Regions from separate parts of the Rhizobium sp. R86522 genome, predicted to be linked through region 1. Evidence: predicted binding sites of a transcription regulator. Region 1 holds the regulator's gene; the other holds the start of a gene.
What was found. The regulator LexA, encoded in region 1, represses DNA repair genes until DNA is damaged. The targets are predictions, from matches to a motif close to TGTTCNNNNTGTGTTCNG.
Positions count from the first base shown of each region.

Region 1 (4,223 bases):
GCGATGCGCGACACCGTGGCGCATGTGGTCCTGTGGAGTATGTGCCTGATCCTTCTCGGCATGCTGATGGCCGAATGGGAGACACGGCGAGCGTCCACCGTGATCCTCGATCAGCCGCTCGTCACCACGGTCACCGGGGTCGTCGAGCGACGGGAGCAGGGGGCGGGCGGTGAATGGCGTTACGTGTTACGCGTGATCCAGACCGCAGAGCCGAGCATTCGCCGGTCGCCGGGACGCGTGTCCCTCCTTGCCCGAAGCAAGCATGTGCCAGCTGCCATCGGCGAGCAATTGAGCGGCCGCGCCCGTCTGTCACCACCGTCAGGTCCGGCTTTGCCGGGATTGAACGACTTTAGCTTCCAAAGCTACTTCGCCGGCATCGGCGCTGTCGGCTTCTTCCTCGGTCCGCCCCAGGCCAAAACCTCCGCTTCATGGGAGGAAAAGGGTCTGTGGGCGCGCTTCGACGCGGCCCTGTTCTCGCTCCGGGATCGCATCTCAAACCGCATTCGCAGCATCCTGCCCGGAGATCCCGGCGCCTTCGCAGCTGCGATCATTACCGGCGAACGCCGATCGATGTCGGAAGAGGCGACGGAGGCGCTGCGCGTCTCGGGCCTCGCTCACATCACTGCGATCTCGGGCCTCAACATGGCGCTTGCCGCCGGCATCTTCTTTGTCGGATTGCGAGGGCTTCTGAGCCTAATGCCGACTTTTGCGCATCGCTTTCCGGTAAAGAAGATCGCGGCCGCCGGCGCGCTTCTGGCGACGACCGGCTATGTGCTCATTTCCGGCTACCAGGTCTCGGCGCTGCGGGCCTATCTGATGACGGCGGTCATGCTCGGCGCCGTCCTCTTCGACCGCCCGGCTGTCAGCCTCCACAATCTCGCGCTTGCGGCCACCGCGATCCTCGCGGTCCAGCCCTCGACCGTCATGGGGCCGAGCTTCCAGATGTCTTTCGCGGCGACTGCAGCCCTGATTGCCGGTTATGCCGGGTGGCGGGCGCGACCGCGCGCGATCCTGCCCAAAGCCCGCTCGCTTGCCATGCGGATTGTGGCGGGGTTTGCCATGTTCGTCGGTGGGACGCTGGCGACCTCCTTCATCGGCGGGGTCTCGACCGCCATCTTTGCCATCAGCCATTTCCACCGGCTGTCGACCCATGGACTGGAGGCAAACCTCGCCGCCATGCCGCTGATCTCGCTGGTCGTGATGCCGTCCGGCTTCATTGCCATGCTGCTCATGCCATTTGGCCTCGACGCGCCGTTCTTCTGGATCATGGGACAGGGCCTGGAAATGGTGCTCATTGTCGCTCACACCGTCTCCGGCTGGGGCGGCGGCTACGTCTTCCCGCGTCTGCCGGCATGGTTCATGCCCGGCGCAATCGCCGGCATGCTCTTGCTGATGCTACTCAGAACCCCGATCAGGCATGTCGGCACGGCTCTCATCGTCGCAACGCTCGCTGCTGCCTTCCTTGCTCCACGACCCCCGGGTGGCGAACTGATGATCAGCGAGGACGCTCGGTTGGTCGCGATTCGGGTCGCAAATGACGACACGTCCATCATTGCAATCAACCGAGCCCGCCCGCCTGCCTTCATCTTCGATCAATGGCGACCCGTGCTCGGCATCGATGAACCAAGGCGCCCGGTGATGCTCGAGACCGCCCCCCTGCCGCCAGCGCCAGAATGGCGTAATGGCCAAACCCTGTCGGAGGAGCAGCGCAAACTCGCAGAGGCTGTATTTTATAGCCTACTCAAGGCCGCCGGGAGAGAACAGTTCACCTGCGTAAAGCAGGCCTGTGCCATCAGACTGGAGAACGGCAACACGCTGCTGACGCTGGAACGCCCGGACCTCATCGGCGCAGCCTGCGACCGCGCTGATATCGTGGTTCTGTCGGCGCGCACGCGCGTCAAAACCTGCCGCTCTGGCGCGCTCCTGATTTCCGAGGCGAGCCAGCGCGCAACCGGCTCCCTCGAGGTCGCGGGCCTAGCCGCCACCTCACAAGCCATGACGGTCAGGTCAGCGCTCGACGGACCCTCAAGACCTTGGACTGCGCACCGACTTTACGACTGGCGCAGCGGCCTTTCCGATAACACGCATGAATTTGCGGGTCCGACTAGGAACGTCCGACCGAGGCCGAAGCCCGATCAGTGATAGCGGCGAATGAGGCCCACCAGCTTGCCCTGGATCTTGACGCGATCCGGCGGGAAGATACGGGTTTCGTAAGCCGGATTGGCGGCCTCCAGCGCAATCGATGCGCCGCGGCGGCGGAAGCGTTTGAGTGTCGCCTCCTCGTCGTCGACGAGCGCCACGATGATGTCACCGGGATTGGCGTTCGAGGCATTGCGGATGATAACCGTATCGCCGTCAAGAATACCGGCCTCAATCATCGAATCGCCCTTGACCTCAAGCGCGTAGTGATCGCCCGCGCCGATCATCTCCGCCGGTACCGTGATGTCGTGAGTGTTGTTCTGAATGGCTGAAATCGGCACACCGGCTGCGATTCGGCCCATGACCGGAACCGAGACGGACGAGCCGTTGTCTTCGACGGGCGGCTTTGTCAGTGCTGGCGCCGGCGGCGTCTTGCCGAGACTGCCCTCGATCACGCTCGGCGCAAAGCCGCGGCGCGGCTGGATGCTTGGCGAATAGGCTTCCGGAAGCTTGATGACCTCCAGTGCACGAGCCCGGTTCGGCAAGCGTCGGATGAAGCCGCGTTCCTCGAGCGCAGTGATCAGGCGATGGATCCCGGATTTCGATGCGAGGTCCAGCGCATCCTTCATCTCGTCGAAGGACGGCGGGACACCCGATTCCTTCATCCGTTCATGGATGAAGAGAAGCAGTTCCTGTTGCTTGCGCGTCAGCATATGCGGTGCCCCCGAGGTGAAACAAATACAGAACAGACACTATATGTTCCAGTTGTGTTCCGCAAGGGGATAAATTTTTGTGAAGAGCCAGTGATAAAATGCGATAGCCGCGGACAAAGGTCTTGAAACTGTCGGATTTTGGCGTGTTGCAGAGGAGAGTGCAGATCCGCCCCCCACACATCAGGCAAACCGCCCTCAAGGATGCTGTAAATGCTGAAGGATATCGAGAAGCTCGTTCTGGGAAAGTCGTCATCCGATCTTTCGTCAGCAGAGCAGAAGGTGCTGAAGCGGGCGCGCGAGCGACGCACGGTGTCGACCAATGCCGGCGAGGACTTTCTGGCTCATGCCACGTTCGGCCAGCGGGTCGCTGATGGCATCGCACGGGTCGGTGGTTCCTGGGGTTTCATCATCGGCTTCATGCTGTTTTTGGTCGCCTGGGTCATCCTCAACACGGTGATTCTGGCAACAGGTGCGCTCGATCCTTATCCGTTCATCTTCCTGAACCTGCTCTTGTCGATGCTCGCCGCCATCCAGGCACCGATCATCATGATGAGCCAGAACCGCCAGACCGAGCGGGATCGCTTCATGGCGGCGAAAGACTACGAGATCAATCTCAAGGCAGAGATCGAGGTATTGGCCTTGCACCACAAGATCGACGAGGAGGTGGTGAAAGAGCTGCGCGAGGCGCGCCAGGAGATTAATGCGCTGCGCCAGGCGATCGAGACCCTTTCAAGCCAGGCGCACAATTCTCAAGACTGAAGAATTAATCGAGAGCAAACATGTCCAATCCCATTTCCTCAGCCCGCGCCATCGATCATCTCGTCCTGCCGGTCTTCGAGCTCGAAACCGCCCGCGACAGGCTCGGGCGTCTCGGCTTTACCGTTGCGGCGGATGCCCGCCACCCGTTCGGCACAGAGAATGCCTGTGTGTTCTTCGCTGACGACACCTATCTGGAACCGCTGGCGGTCGGCAGCCGAGAGGACTGTCTGGAAGCGGCGCGCATGGGCAATGTCTTTGTCGCTCGCGATCAGGCCTTTCGCTTTCGACGAGGCGAGGGCCTCTCCGGCATTGTCGTGAAGACGCAGGACGCGTTGGCTGACGATTCGCAGTATCGCCAAGACGGCATGAGTGCCGGCCCTGTGCTTGATTTCGCACGCCAGTTTCGTTTTCCGGATGGGCGGACCGCGGAGGGTTCGTTCCGCCTCGCCTTTGCCGCAGACCTGCGCGCGCCTGATTTCTTCGCCTTCGCCTGTCAGCGCATCAATCCTCTCCCGACCGATCGGGGGGCCCTGCTCGTACATGCCAATGGCGCAGCAGGGATTCGAAGCGTGGTGCTGGTCGAAGAGAACCCGAGCGACTTCCAATATCTGC
Region 1 covers NZ_JAXHBX010000001.1:1,664,423-1,668,645, reverse strand. Annotated here, with positions in the region: gene SJY08_RS07905 (ComEC/Rec2 family competence protein) at 1-2,142, shown strand, start outside; gene lexA (transcriptional repressor LexA) at 2,136-2,852, opposite strand; gene SJY08_RS07895 (DUF1003 domain-containing protein) at 3,063-3,611, shown strand; gene SJY08_RS07890 (VOC family protein) at 3,632-4,223, shown strand, end outside.

Region 2 (4,223 bases), 370 kb from region 1:
TGATGAACGGCTTCCGCACCGAACTCGTCTCGCGCATTCTCGGCATCAATGGCCACATGATCGTTCAAGCCGTCGATCAGCCGCTGACCGATTATGCGGGGCTTGCCGAGCGCTTTGCTGCCGTTCCGGGCGTCACCATGGCGCTGCCGCTGGTTGAAGGCCAGACGCTTGCCTCGGGTCGCCAGGGCGCTGGCACGGGTGCGCTGGTGCGCGGCATCCGTCCGGATGACCTGACCAAGCTCACCGTCGTCTCCTCCAATATCCGACAGGGCGACATGGTCGGCTTTGCCACGGGGCAGGGCGTGCTGATCGGCTCGCGCATGGCAGCCCAACTGGGCTTGTCCGCCGGTGATACGATTACGCTGGTTTCGCCCGAAGGCGACATCACGCCGCTCGGCGTCAATCCGCGCGTGAAGTCCTACCCCGTTGCGGCCATCTTCGAGATCGGCATGTCGGAATATGATGCGTCGATCATCTATATGCCGCTTGAGGAATTGCAGCTCTATTTCAACGTCGAAGGCATCGTGCAGTCGATCGAGCTCTTCATTTCGGATCCTGACGCCGTCGACGAACTGCGCCCGCTGATCGAGGAAGCCGCCGGCCGCCAGATCTTCCTGACCGACTGGCGCCAGCGCAACCAGACCTTCTTCTCGGCGCTCCAGGTCGAGCGCAACGTCATGTTCATGATCCTGACGCTGATCGTGCTTGTTGCGGCGCTCAATATCATCTCCGGCCTGATCATGCTGGTGAAGGACAAGGCGAGCGACATCGCGATCCTGCGCACCATGGGCGCGACATCGGGCGCCATCATGCGCATCTTCTTCATGACGGGTGCAGCGATCGGCACGGCCGGCACGCTTGCCGGCGTCGTGATGGGTGTGGTCGTGTGTCTCAACATCGAAAGCATCCGCCAGTTCTTCTCCTGGGTGTCGGGAACGATGCTCTTCGATCCCGAGCTTTATTTCCTGAGCCAGCTGCCGGCGGACATGAATGCGAGTGAGACCATCTCGGTGGTCATCATGGCGCTCAGCCTGTCCTTTATGGCCACCATCTTCCCGGCCTGGCGGGCCTCGCGCCTGGATCCTGTCCAGGCCCTGCGTTACGAATGAGGATGCCGAAATCAATGGCAAAAGACGTGGTTCTCTCGCTTGCCGGCATCGATCGCCATTACGGTCAGGGCGAAACCGTGCTCTCGATCCTGAAAGGTGCGGACTTTACCTTGCGCACTGGCGAGACCGTGGCGCTGGTCGCCCCGTCGGGCACCGGCAAGTCTACGCTTCTGCATGTTGCCGGGCTTCTTGAGCACCCCGATGGCGGCGACGTGACGGTTGGCGGCGTTGCCTGCCAGGAACTGGGCGACGAGCAGCGCACCGCAATTCGCCGAAAGTCGATCGGCTTCGTCTATCAGTTCCACCATCTGCTGCCCGAATTCACCGCGCTGGAAAACGTGATGATGCCGCAGCTGATCGCCGGGCTCACCAAGCCGGAGGCCGCCGAACGCGCCAAGCAGCTTCTCGACTACATGCGTGTCGGCAATCGCGCCGATCACCGCCCGGCCGAACTCTCCGGCGGCGAACAGCAGCGCGTGGCGATCGCCCGCGCAGTCGCCAACGCCCCGCTGGTGCTGCTTGCCGACGAACCGACCGGCAACCTCGATCCCGAGACGGCAAGTTATGTCTTCTCGGCGCTCGAAGCACTGGTCCGCCAGTCTGGTTTGTCAGCGATGATTGCGACCCACAATCACGACATCGCCCGCCGGATGGACCGCTGCGTCACCCTGGTCGATGGCAAGGTCGTCGAATTCCAGGTCTGACCTCTCTCCAGTTTCTGTCTTCTTGCCTGATGGCCGTGCGCCTCGGTGGAGTTTGTTCAGCCGAGGTTGCGGTTTTTTTAGGTTGACATTGGAACAAGAGCGGAACAAAATAAAAACATAAAGGGACAAGGAGACAGAAATGACCGAAATTCTTCGTGACGTTGCTGCATTTGCCTCGATGGCCGTTTTCGTATCCAGCATGGCTCTGCTGATGATGGCGCTCTGATACTGCGGGCGGCAAAGCTGGTGAGGAAGGCTTTGCCGCCCGACTTCCTTCTGGACTTCGTGAGCCTGAAAGCCGAAAATCACGACCGATTCAGAAATCAGGGAATGAAGCGGTATGGGCGAGGACAGCGTCGACAGGCAGGCGTCCGGTGGACTGGGTGATGGCCCGGGTTTCGTGCACTTGCGGGTGCATTCTGCCTATTCGCTGCTTGAGGGCGCTCTGCCGCTCAAGAAGATCCTTGGCAAAGCTGTCGCCGACGACCAGCCGGCGATCGCGATCACTGACACAAACAATCTTTTCGTTGCGCTCGAGTTTTCCCAGAAGGCGCTCGGCGATGGCATCCAGCCGATCATCGGCTGCCAGCTGTCGATCGACATGGAAGATTCGACCGGCGAGAAGCGCGGCGGTAATGGCCATATGCCGGATCTGCCGTCGGTTGTGGTCCTGGCCTCCGACGCTGACGGCTATGAGCGCCTCGTCGATCTCGTCAGCCGGGCCTATCTCGGCGGCGACGCGGGGCAGCCGACCCATGTAAAGCTTTCCTGGCTCGAAGAGAGCGGCACCGAGGGCCTGATCCTGTTGACGGGCGCCGGTGGCGGGCCGGTCGATCGTATCCTCAAAGACGGTCACAAGACCCAGGCCGAAAGCCGCCTCGTCGCATTGAAGCACCTGTTCGGCGATCGCCTTTATGTCGAACTGCAGCGCCATGGCGACTATGATCGCACGCATGAGCGGCGCATGGTCCAGCTCGCCTATGAGCATGATCTGCCGCTGGTCGCGACCAACGAGGCTTTCTTCCCGGCCCGCGACGATTACGATGCCCATGACGCCCTGATGGCGGTCGCTCACAATGCCATCGTCTCGAACGACGACCGCTTCCGCCTGACCCCCGATCATTATCTGAAGAGCCGGGCGGATATGATGAAGCTCTTCGCCGACCTGCCGGAAGCGCTGGAGAATTCCGTCGAGATCGCCCGTCGCTGCTGCTTCGTTCTCGATACCCGCAAGCCCATCTTGCCGCGCTTTACCGGTGGCAGCGACGATCCGGAAGAAGCCGAACGCGAGGAAGCACTCGAGCTGCGCCGTCAGGCGGAGGAGGGGCTCGACCAGCGTCTGACAGCCCTCGGCATGGCGCCGGGCTACGAGGAAAAGGATTATCGCGACCGGCTGGAGTTCGAGCTCTCGGTCATCGAACGCATGAAGTTCCCAGGCTACTTCCTGATCGTTTCGGACTTCATCAAATGGGCGAAACAGCATGACATCCCGGTCGGTCCGGGCCGTGGTTCGGGTGCGGGCTCGCTCGTCGCCTATGCCCTGACCATCACCGACGTCGATCCCTTGCGCTTCTCGCTGCTCTTCGAACGCTTCCTCAACCCGGAACGCGTCTCGATGCCCGACTTCGACATCGACTTCTGTCAGGAGCGCCGCGAAGAGGTCATTCGCTACGTTCAGCGAAAGTATGGTCGCGAGCAGGTGGGCCAGATCATCACATTTGGTTCGCTGCAGGCCCGCGCGGCCCTCCGCGACGTCGGCCGCGTGCTGGAAATGCCCTATGGCCAGGTCGACAAGATCTGCAAGCTGGTGCCGAACAATCCTGCCAATCCGACGCCGCTCTCCAAGGCGATCGAGGAGGAGCCAAAGCTTCAAGAGGCTGCCGAGGAGGAGCCCGTGGTGGCGCGGCTTCTTGAGATAGCCCAGAAGATCGAGGGTCTCTACCGCCACGCCTCGACCCACGCTGCCGGTATCGTCATCGGCGATCGCCCGCTGTCGAAGCTGGTGCCGATGTACCGCGATCCGCGCTCCGACATGCCGGTCACCCAGTTCAACATGAAATGGGTCGAACAGGCCGGTCTCGTGAAGTTCGACTTCCTCGGCCTGAAGACGCTGACTGTCCTGAAGACGGCTGTCGATTTCGTCGAGGAGCAGCGTGGCCACAAGGTCGATCTCGCGGCCATCCCGCTCGATGACACCTTGACCTACGAAATGCTCTCGCGTGGTGAAACGGTCGGCGTGTTCCAGGTGGAAAGTGCCGGCATGCGCAAGGCCCTCATCGGCATGCGCCCCGACTGCATCGAGGACATCATCGCCCTCGTCGCGCTTTATCGTCCGGGCCCGATGGAAAACATCCCCGTCTACAATGCCCGCAAGCATGGCGAGGAGGAGATCGCCTCGATCCATCCGAAG
Region 2 covers NZ_JAXHBX010000001.1:2,034,138-2,038,360, reverse strand. Annotated here, with positions in the region: gene SJY08_RS09850 (lipoprotein-releasing ABC transporter permease subunit) at 1-1,109, shown strand, start outside; gene SJY08_RS09845 (ABC transporter ATP-binding protein) at 1,124-1,813, shown strand; gene dnaE (DNA polymerase III subunit alpha) at 2,154-4,223, shown strand, end outside.
Region 2: a site for LexA is predicted at 1,914-1,931, ahead of dnaE (DNA polymerase III subunit alpha). Genes of this name have one in related genera too.